One region of the Arthrobacter sp. Hb9-2 genome, then DNA from elsewhere that is predicted to be linked to it. Evidence: predicted binding sites of a transcription regulator. Region 1 holds the regulator's gene; the other holds the start of a gene.
What was found. The regulator HrcA, encoded in region 1, represses chaperone genes, less so after heat shock. The targets are predictions, from matches to a motif close to TTNGCACTCGNNNNNNNCGAGTGCNAA.

Region 1 (4,188 bases):
GACAACGGATTGCCATTTTGCGTGGGCCTTGGCGGCCCGGTCACCTTTCCAGCGTACGATGGACCGCTCTGACTGCCACGGGATAACAGCGTCGATGCCCAGTTCAGTGGCCGTCTCAACGGCCAGCTCATCCCGGTCGCCCTTGGCCAGGGCCTGGACCAGCACCAGCCTGGTGCCCGGCCGGTCCTCAACAACCACCGAGGTGCATTCCACTTCGAGCCCGGAGGAGGAAGCGGCGGTAACCTTGCCGCTCATGCGGGTACCGGCGCCGTCAACGATGTCCACGGCTTCGCCTGGAGCGAGCCGCTTGACCGTAACCGCATGCCGGGCCTCGGGTCCTTCCAGGACGAAGACACCTTCCGGCACCATCCCGTCCAGGGACCCGGCCGCAGTGAAAAAGACGGGGTTGCTCACCGCTACAGGTTACCGAGCCGGTCCCGGAGCTTGGCGAACATGCCACCGCTGGCAGCAAGCTTGCCATCCGTAATCTGCTCGCCGCGAAGCTTGGCCAGCTGGCGCAGCAGGTCCTCCTGCGCCGGATCGAGCTTCGCCGGCGTCTCGACCTGGAGGTGAACCTTCAGGTCACCACGGCCGTAGCCGCGCAGGTGGGTGACACCAAGGCCGCGCAGCGTGATGATCTCTCCGGACTGCGTGCCGGCCTTCACGTCGATCTCCTGCGGCCCATCGAACGTTTCGAGGGTCACGTCGGTTCCCAGGGCAGCTGCCGTCATGGGGATGTTCAGGGTGGCGTGGAGGTCGTCGCCTTCGCGGACGTAGGTGGCATCGTTGTTGACGCGGATTTCCACGTAGAGGTCACCGGTGGGGCCACCGGCGGGACCGGCCTCGCCCTGCCCGGACAGCTGGATGCGCGTGCCGGTGGCGACGCCGGCGGGGACCTTGATGGTCAGGGAACGGCGGCTGCGGATCCGGCCCTGCCCGCTGCATTCGTTGCAGGGGTCCTTGATAACGGTTCCGAAGCCTTCGCAGGTACCGCAGGGCGCGGCGGTCATGACCTGGCCGAGGATGGAACGCACGGCCCTCTGGACCTGGCCGCTGCCACCGCAGATGTCGCAGCGCTCCGGATGGGTTCCGGGACGGCAGCACGAGCCATCACAGGTGGGACAGACCACTGCCGTATCCACTTCGAGCTTCTTGTTGACCCCGAACACCGCGTCGCGGAGTTCGATCCGGACGCTGATGAGCGCGTCCTGCCCGCGCCTGACCCGTGACGCGGGGCCGGTGGTGCCGCCGGCGCCGAAGAATGTGTCGAAGATGTCCTGGAAAGCAAAGCCCTGGCCGGCATACGCTCCCCCGCCGAACCCGTTGTCCGTGCCGTTCTCGTTGCCGGTGGTGTCGTAGACCCGCCGCTTTTGGGGGTCCGAGAGAACTTCGTAGGCGTGGGTCACTGCCTTGAAGCGGTCCGCAACATCCTCACCGGGGTTAACGTCCGGGTGAAGGGTCCGGGCCAGCTTGCGGTAGGCCTTCTTGATCTCTTCTCCGGTGGCATCCGGTGAGACTCCAAGGACTTCGTAGTGGCTGCTCAAAGTTCGTATCTCTTCCTTGTTGTTTTGCCTGCAGTCTTACTGCATCACTGCTGGGCGCTTTTGGGCGCCGTCATGCGGTCAGGGCCCCAAAATCCGTGACAGGTAACGGGCGACAGCCCTAACGGCTGCCATGGTGGTGGGATAGTCCATCCTGGTAGGACCCAGCACGCCAATCTTGGCGACGCTGTCCGGGCCGTAGCCCGTGGCCACAACGGATGCTTCCGCCAGGCCGTCATAGGGGTTTTCACGGCCGATGCTCACGGCTACGCCGCGGTGATCCTGCGCCATCTCGCTCAGCAGGCGCAGCATCACCACCTGTTCCTCAAGCGCCTCCAGCACCGGCCCGATGCTGAGCGGGAAGTCAACGTTGGAACGGGCGAGGTTGGCCGTGCCGGCCATCACCATACGGTCTTCGCGGCTGCTGTGGGCCAGGCCCTCCAGTCCGTGCGCCAGCGCCTGGGCTGCCTGCCGCTGTCCCGGGGAGACACCGGACACCACTGCGGGCAGGGAGTGCCCCAGTTGGGCCAAGGGGGTCCCGGCGAGGGAGCCAAGGAACCTGGCGCGCAACGCAGCGAGGGCTTCATCCGCCAGGTCCTGCCCGACGTCGATAACGCGCTGTTCCACCTTGCCGGTGTTGGCGATCAGCACCACCAGCACCTTCCGCGGTGCCAGGAGAACGAATTCGATGTGCCGGATCAGTGCTCGGTTAAGGTGCGGATACTGGACAACCGCCACCTGGTTAGTCAGCTGGGACAACAGCCGGACGGTCCGTTCCAGGACGTCGTCGAGGTCATCCGAGCCCTCAAGGAGGGACTGGATAGCCCGCCGCTCCGCCTGGGACAGGGGCTTCACAGCGGAAATCTGGTCGACGAAGAGCCGGTAGCCCTTGTCTGTGGGGATGCGGCCCGCGCTGGTGTGGGGCGCCGTAATCAGCCCTTCGTCCTCAAGCGCGGCCATGTCATTGCGGATGGTGGCGCTGGAGACACCAAGATGGTGCCGCTCTACCAGGGCCTTGGACCCGACGGGCTCGCGGGAGTGGACGTAGTCCTCCACGATGGCCCGCAGTACTTCCAGTTTGCGTGGCTCGCTCACTCTCCACCTCCATCCAGGGTTCGGGGCAGGCGTTCCGCCCGCACCGTGACGCTACAGCGGTTAGCACTCGACATGCCCAAGTGCTAACAGTCTATTATGACTCACCCCGTTGTTAGCATTGGTACCGCTCCGGGCGGAATTCCCGGCCGTGATCTAGCGCGAGGCGGAGTGATTCGATGCATTACCAGAACTGGGGAGCCCAGGACCTTTCCGCGCCCGCCAAGACGCAATTGCCCGAAGTGCCCGTAGAACGGGGCATGGTGCTGGAGGACGTGCAGTCCGGCTGGGTTGGCGCAGTGACCCGGGTGGAGAAATCAGGCGGAATGCATGTGGTGGCACTGGAGGACCGCAACGGAAAGTCCCGCTCCTTCCGGCTGGGCTTCGGGTTCCTCCTGGAAGGCCAGGCGATCCGACTGATGCCGCCCGCTCCGCGGCCGGCCGCAGGCACGGCGACAGCCGCCGGCAGGACGGCCTCGGGTTCTGTCCGCGTGGCAGGCCAGAGAGCCCAGGTTGCCAAGGCGAGCCGCATCTGGGTCGAAGGAAAGCACGACGCCGAACTCGTGGAGAAGGTGTGGGGAGATGACCTTCGGGTGGAGGGCATCGTCGTCGAGCCGCTGCACGGCATTGATGACCTCGCGGCCGCTGTGGCCGGCTTCAAGCCGGGGCCCGGCAGGCGCCTGGGCGTGCTGGTGGACCACCTGGTGCCCGATTCGAAAGAGTCCCGCATTGCCGATGCCGTGATGGCATCTCCCGGTGCCGCGGGGAATGTACTGATTGTGGGACACCCCTACGTTGACGTCTGGCAGGCCATCCGCCCGGCTGTCCTGGGGATCGAGAAGTGGCCCGTGGTGCCGCGCGGGCAGGACTGGAAAACAGGCATCCTCGCAGCCTTCGGCTGGCCCCACGAAACCAAAGAGGACATCGGTCTGGGGTGGCAGAAGCTGTTGGGCGCCGTCCGCAGCTACGCGGACCTGGAAGCGTCGCTGCTGGGAAGGGTGGAGGAAGTCATCGATTTCCTCACGGTTCCCTGAAGCCCCGTCAAACCTCATTGCCGCGCGCCTGTTCCTGCCCCGTGTTGGGACAGGCATCACCGCTGCACCCAGTATTCTTGATACTGCAGTGTCTGCGGATCGCAGCACCGGCAACAGTAGACATGGCATTCTTAGTCAGCACCATTGCACTTTCGAAGGAACAGACTGTGGCAGAAAACGCACGTGAGCACAGGGACAGCCAGGGCGGCCAGGGCCGTTCGGAGTACCACGGCGTTCCGGCAAATGCGCTGCCCCTGACGGCCAGCGAGGACCGGCAGTGGGCCACCCTGGCGCATTTTGGCGGCATTTTGGGTTGCGTTCCTTCCCTGCTGATCTACCTGATCTTCCGTGACCGGGGCCCGTTTACCGCCCAGGAGTCCAAGGAGGCGCTGAACTTCAGCCTGCCGCCCACCATCGCGGCAGTGGTTGCCAACATCCTTGTCTTCGTGCCGGTGGTCGGCAACATCTTTGCCGTCATCGCAACACTGATCTGGATCGCCCTCACATGCTTCTCGGTGGCC
Region 2 (4,188 bases), on a different contig from region 1:
GATCACTGAGCTGCTAAGGGGGAAGTCCACACTCAAAACCGTATGAGCATCACGTCGGCTCCAGCCGCATTAGCCGCGGTGTGTCGTGGCGCGGCTGGCAAATCAATGGATTTATGACGGCCTGGAGGCAAGCCAGCGGTGCAGCAGCCCCTCGGGAACTTCCTCTGAGGTTAAGGCAAACGACCGGTGGTCGGCCCACTCGCCGTTGATGTGCAGGTAGCGCGGCCGGTACCCCTCATCCCGGAAACCCAGTTTCTCCACTACCCGCAGGCTGGGTCCGTTCTCGGGCCGGATGTTGATTTCCATCCTGTGCAGCCCCAAGGTCCGGAAGCAGTGGTCCGTTACCAGGGCGACAGAGGTGGGTGCTATCCCCCGCCCGGCGCGCGCCTGGTCCACCCAGTACCCGAGGGTTGCCATCATGGCCGAACCCCACACAATTGATGAAACAGTCAACTGGCCAACAATCGCAGGGTTTTTGCTGGCAGGACCGCGCTCAGTGATCACAAACGGAAGGGCCGTGGCCTGGGCGGCTTGAGAGTTCAGCGAGCGGACCATTTGCCGGTAATCAGGCAGGCCGCCGGCGGGGTCCGGGTTGGAAGCCTCCCACGGTGCCAGCCATTGGCTGTTACGGGCCCGCACTTCCGTCCACTCTTTTTTATCCCGGTACCTGATGGGCCTCAGGACCAAGTCTCCGCACTCGAGGGTCACGGGCCAGATGGGGCCGGCTCGCACGGTGCTACTTGGACAGGCTGGCGGTGAAGCCCGGCAGCCACTCCCGCAGGCCGGGGCCCAGGTCTTCGCTGTCGATGGCGAGCTGGACGCAGGCCTTGAGGTAGCTCAACTTGTCTCCGGTGTCGTAGCGGCGGCCGCGGAAGACAACACCGTAGACGCCGTGCCCCTCGCCCTCCCCGGACGCAAGCTCCTGCAGGGCATCGGTGAGCTGGATTTCGCCGCCCCGCCCGGGACCGGTGTGCTCCAGCACATCGAAGACGGCGGGGTGCAGTACGTAACGGCCAATAACGGCGAGGTTGGAAGGGGCTTCGTCCGCGGCTGGCTTCTCTACCAGGCGGTTGACCCGTACGTAGTCCTCGCCGTCAATCTCCGCAATGTCGGCGCAACCGTAAGCGCTGATCTGTGACGGCTCCACCTCGATGAGGGCAATCACGGACCCTCCCGTTTCCGCCTGCACCTCAATCATGGTGCTGAGGAGTTCATCACGGGCATCGATGAGGTCATCGCCCAGGAGGACGGCGAAGGCTTCGTTGCCCACGTGCTGTTTTGCGCGGAGGACAGCGTGGCCAAGACCGTTGGCGTCGCCCTGGCGGACGTAGTGGATGTCACCGAGATTGCTGGCAGCCTGGATGGACGCCAGTTTCGTCGTATCCCCTTTGTCTTCAAGGGTGGATTCCAATGCCGGCACCCGGTCAAAATGGTCTTCCAGGGCCCGCTTGTTCCGCCCGGTGATCATTAGCAGGTCGTTGAGGCCCACGCTTACGGCTTCCTCAACCACATATTGGATGGCAGGCTTGTCCACGACCGGGAGCATTTCCTTGGGCATGGCCTTGGTGGCGGGCAGGAACCTGGTGCCGAGTCCGGCAGCGGGTATAACGGCTTTGCGAACTCTGGGGTTACTGGTAGTCACCCGACTAATCTAACGTCAGCGTCAAGCAATCAGTAATCATTAGGCAGCTGCACGTCCCTGTGACTGCAGGGCACAACGCCGTAATGCAACGATGGAGGAAGACACAGTGCTTGAGGACGCGAAGGCAACCAAGACCAGGATCCGCACTGCCCACCGCCAGCGGCGTGCCGCCCTAAGCCCGCAGCAACTGGAGGCGGCAGGGGCTGCCATCGCACGCCACGGCGCAGGCTGGGCTGCATCCCTCGCCGGCGGTACTCCTGCCACATTCTGCGTCTACTTCGGCGTGGGCGTCGAACCGCCCACCCTTCCGCTGATCAGCGCACTCCATACCGGCGGCCATCGGGTCCTGCTGCCTGTCTGCGAGCCCGGGCGGGAGCTCGCATGGGTCTTCTGGAACCCGGAAGCCGGCTTTGAGCAGAGCCGGTACGCCCCGATCCTGGAACCCAAGGGCGACAGGCACGGGCCGGATGTGGCCGGAACGGCAGCCGCCCTCTTCATCCCGGCCACCGCCGTGGACCTTTCGGGCAACCGCGTTGGGCAAGGCGGTGGGTACTACGACAAGTTTTTGGGTCATCTCGCCACCGCAGGGAAGAACATCCCGCTGGCTGCCGTTATCTATGACGACGAGCTGCTCCCCGCCGGCGAGATCCCCGAGGAGGAGTTCGACCGCCCCGTCCCTGCCGTCCTGGCGCCGTCCGGCTTCCTGCCGCTCGACGGCCACCACTGAACCCCGCAGTCCAACGCTGCGGGGATGATAGAATTAGCACTCAGGCCCTGCGACTGCTAACGGACTTCCGTCCAGGCAGCACGGGACCTCTCGTTTGCCCAAGAGGAGGAGCACCAGTGCCAACGTACGCGTACGCCTGCAAGGATTGCGGCCATGCCTTCGACATCGTCCAGTCGTTCTCGGACAGTACTTTGACCTCGTGCCCCGAGTGCCAGGGGACGCTGCGCAAGAAGTTCAACAGCGTCGGTGTCGTCTTCAAGGGATCAGGTTTCTACCGCACCGATTCCCGGGACTCCAAGGGAAGCACCGTCTCGCCGGCCCCGGCGGCTGCAGCGTCCGCTCCCGCAGCGGCACCTGCCGCGGCTGCTCCGGCGCCTGCTGCAGCCAGCTAAGCAGGGCTGTCCGACGCCGGCCGCCCCGGCTTTGTCCACATAGCGCACCGCGCTCCTGTTGCGGGTATTCCCGTCGCCATAGCGTAGGCGCATGCCTGCAAACCTTCTCCGCCCCGGCCGCGCTGCCTCCCGATATCCGCGCACGCCCCGCCGTTCCGGCCGTGCCGGTCGCCGGCCGGCAGCGGTCCGATTTGGCGGGTGGCTGAGCCGGAACCGCCGGCTCGCTGTGGCTTTGCTGCTTTGCGCGGCGGCTGCAATCACCGTCCATCAGCTCACTCCCGCGCCGGTCCACACTGTCACAGCCCTGGCTGCCGCAAGGGATTTGCCTGCCGGCTCGGCCGTGGCGGCCTCAGACCTTGCCCACGTGCAGGTACCGCCGCACATGATGGCCGCGGGTTTCCTGGACGAAGAAAGCGAGTTGGCCGGCAAACAGCTCGCCGCTCCCCTGCGCAAGGGCCAGCTCCTGACGGACGCCCAACTGCTTGGTCCCGGGCTTCTGGCCGGCACGCCTCCGGGCTCGTCCGCCGTGCCTCTTCGGATGGCGGATCCGTCATCCATCCAGCTCGTCTCGCCCGGGCAGCTAGTCAACGTGGTGCTGACGGCGGCGAACGGCTTCGACCAGCAGGCACCGTCCGAGGTCCTGGCAGCCTCCGTGCCGGTGCTCTGGACGTCCGGCAAGGGCGGCCAAAGCGGGCAGTGGCTGGGCACCGCCGAGACGGACGGGCTTATCGTGGTGGCGGCAAGCGCAGAGCAGGCTGCCCGGCTGGCGGGGGCCTCCACCCAAGGCAAACTGTTCTTCGTCCTGGTTGGGCCCTGAGCCGGGGCAACCCTGCCACCCCCGTCACTCCGGCCGGGTCGCTCAGCCCCAGTGCGGCGGCTTTTGTTCCTTCAGCCAGGCGTCGTGGTCGTCGTCAGCATCGCCCCAGCGCCGCGGGTCGTCTTCGGCGGCCTTGGTGGGCAGAATGCCTTGCGTCACGCCCTGGCCCTTGGCTTCCCCTTGGCCCTGGTCGTCTTGGCTCTGGTCGTCTTCGGGAGCCGGGCCGGCAGGGACGGACTGCCCGGCCGCCTGGCCGTTCGTGTTTTGTTCAGGGGCCACGGGGACCGCCTCCTTGCTGTCCGGGTACTTCTCCTGCGGCCGGCGGCGTGCGTGTTCTCCGGCGTCGATTCCATTGAGCGCCTGGTCCACGTCGTCGTCAAGGAACCCTGTTGAGGTTGACGTCCGGTCCCGCAGCACCGCCCGTTCAAGGCCCAGGTAAGCGGCAATCCGGTCTGCGCAGGTTGACGGGTCAGTGAACACCTCGATGGTCCACAACGGCATGTACCGCCACCCCAGGCGCTCCAGCAGCTGAGGACGCAGCCGGCTCCGTTCACGCACGCTCATGGTGCGGTACTGCTCGGTACCGTCGGACTCGATGGCCACCGGCCAG

Region 2: a site for HrcA is predicted at 2,403-2,429, ahead of AC5RV1_RS18420 (FmdB family zinc ribbon protein). Genes of this name have one in related genera too.

The regions. Positions count from the first base shown of each region.
Region 1 is NZ_JBNHGJ010000001.1:150,994-155,181, reverse strand. It holds gene AC5RV1_RS00735 (16S rRNA (uracil(1498)-N(3))-methyltransferase) at 1-414, opposite strand, end outside; gene dnaJ (molecular chaperone DnaJ) at 417-1,544, opposite strand; gene hrcA (heat-inducible transcriptional repressor HrcA) at 1,623-2,636, opposite strand; gene AC5RV1_RS00720 (DUF3097 domain-containing protein) at 2,813-3,667, shown strand; gene AC5RV1_RS00715 (DUF4870 domain-containing protein) at 3,835-4,188, shown strand, end outside.
Region 2 is NZ_JBNHGJ010000040.1:5,818-10,005, forward strand. It holds gene AC5RV1_RS18400 (hypothetical protein) at 1-30, opposite strand, end outside; gene AC5RV1_RS18405 (GNAT family N-acetyltransferase) at 112-732, opposite strand; gene galU (UTP--glucose-1-phosphate uridylyltransferase GalU) at 737-1,642, opposite strand; gene AC5RV1_RS18415 (5-formyltetrahydrofolate cyclo-ligase) at 1,734-2,369, shown strand; gene AC5RV1_RS18420 (FmdB family zinc ribbon protein) at 2,486-2,761, shown strand; gene cpaB (Flp pilus assembly protein CpaB) at 2,853-3,578, shown strand; gene AC5RV1_RS18430 (AAA family ATPase) at 3,621-4,188, opposite strand, start outside.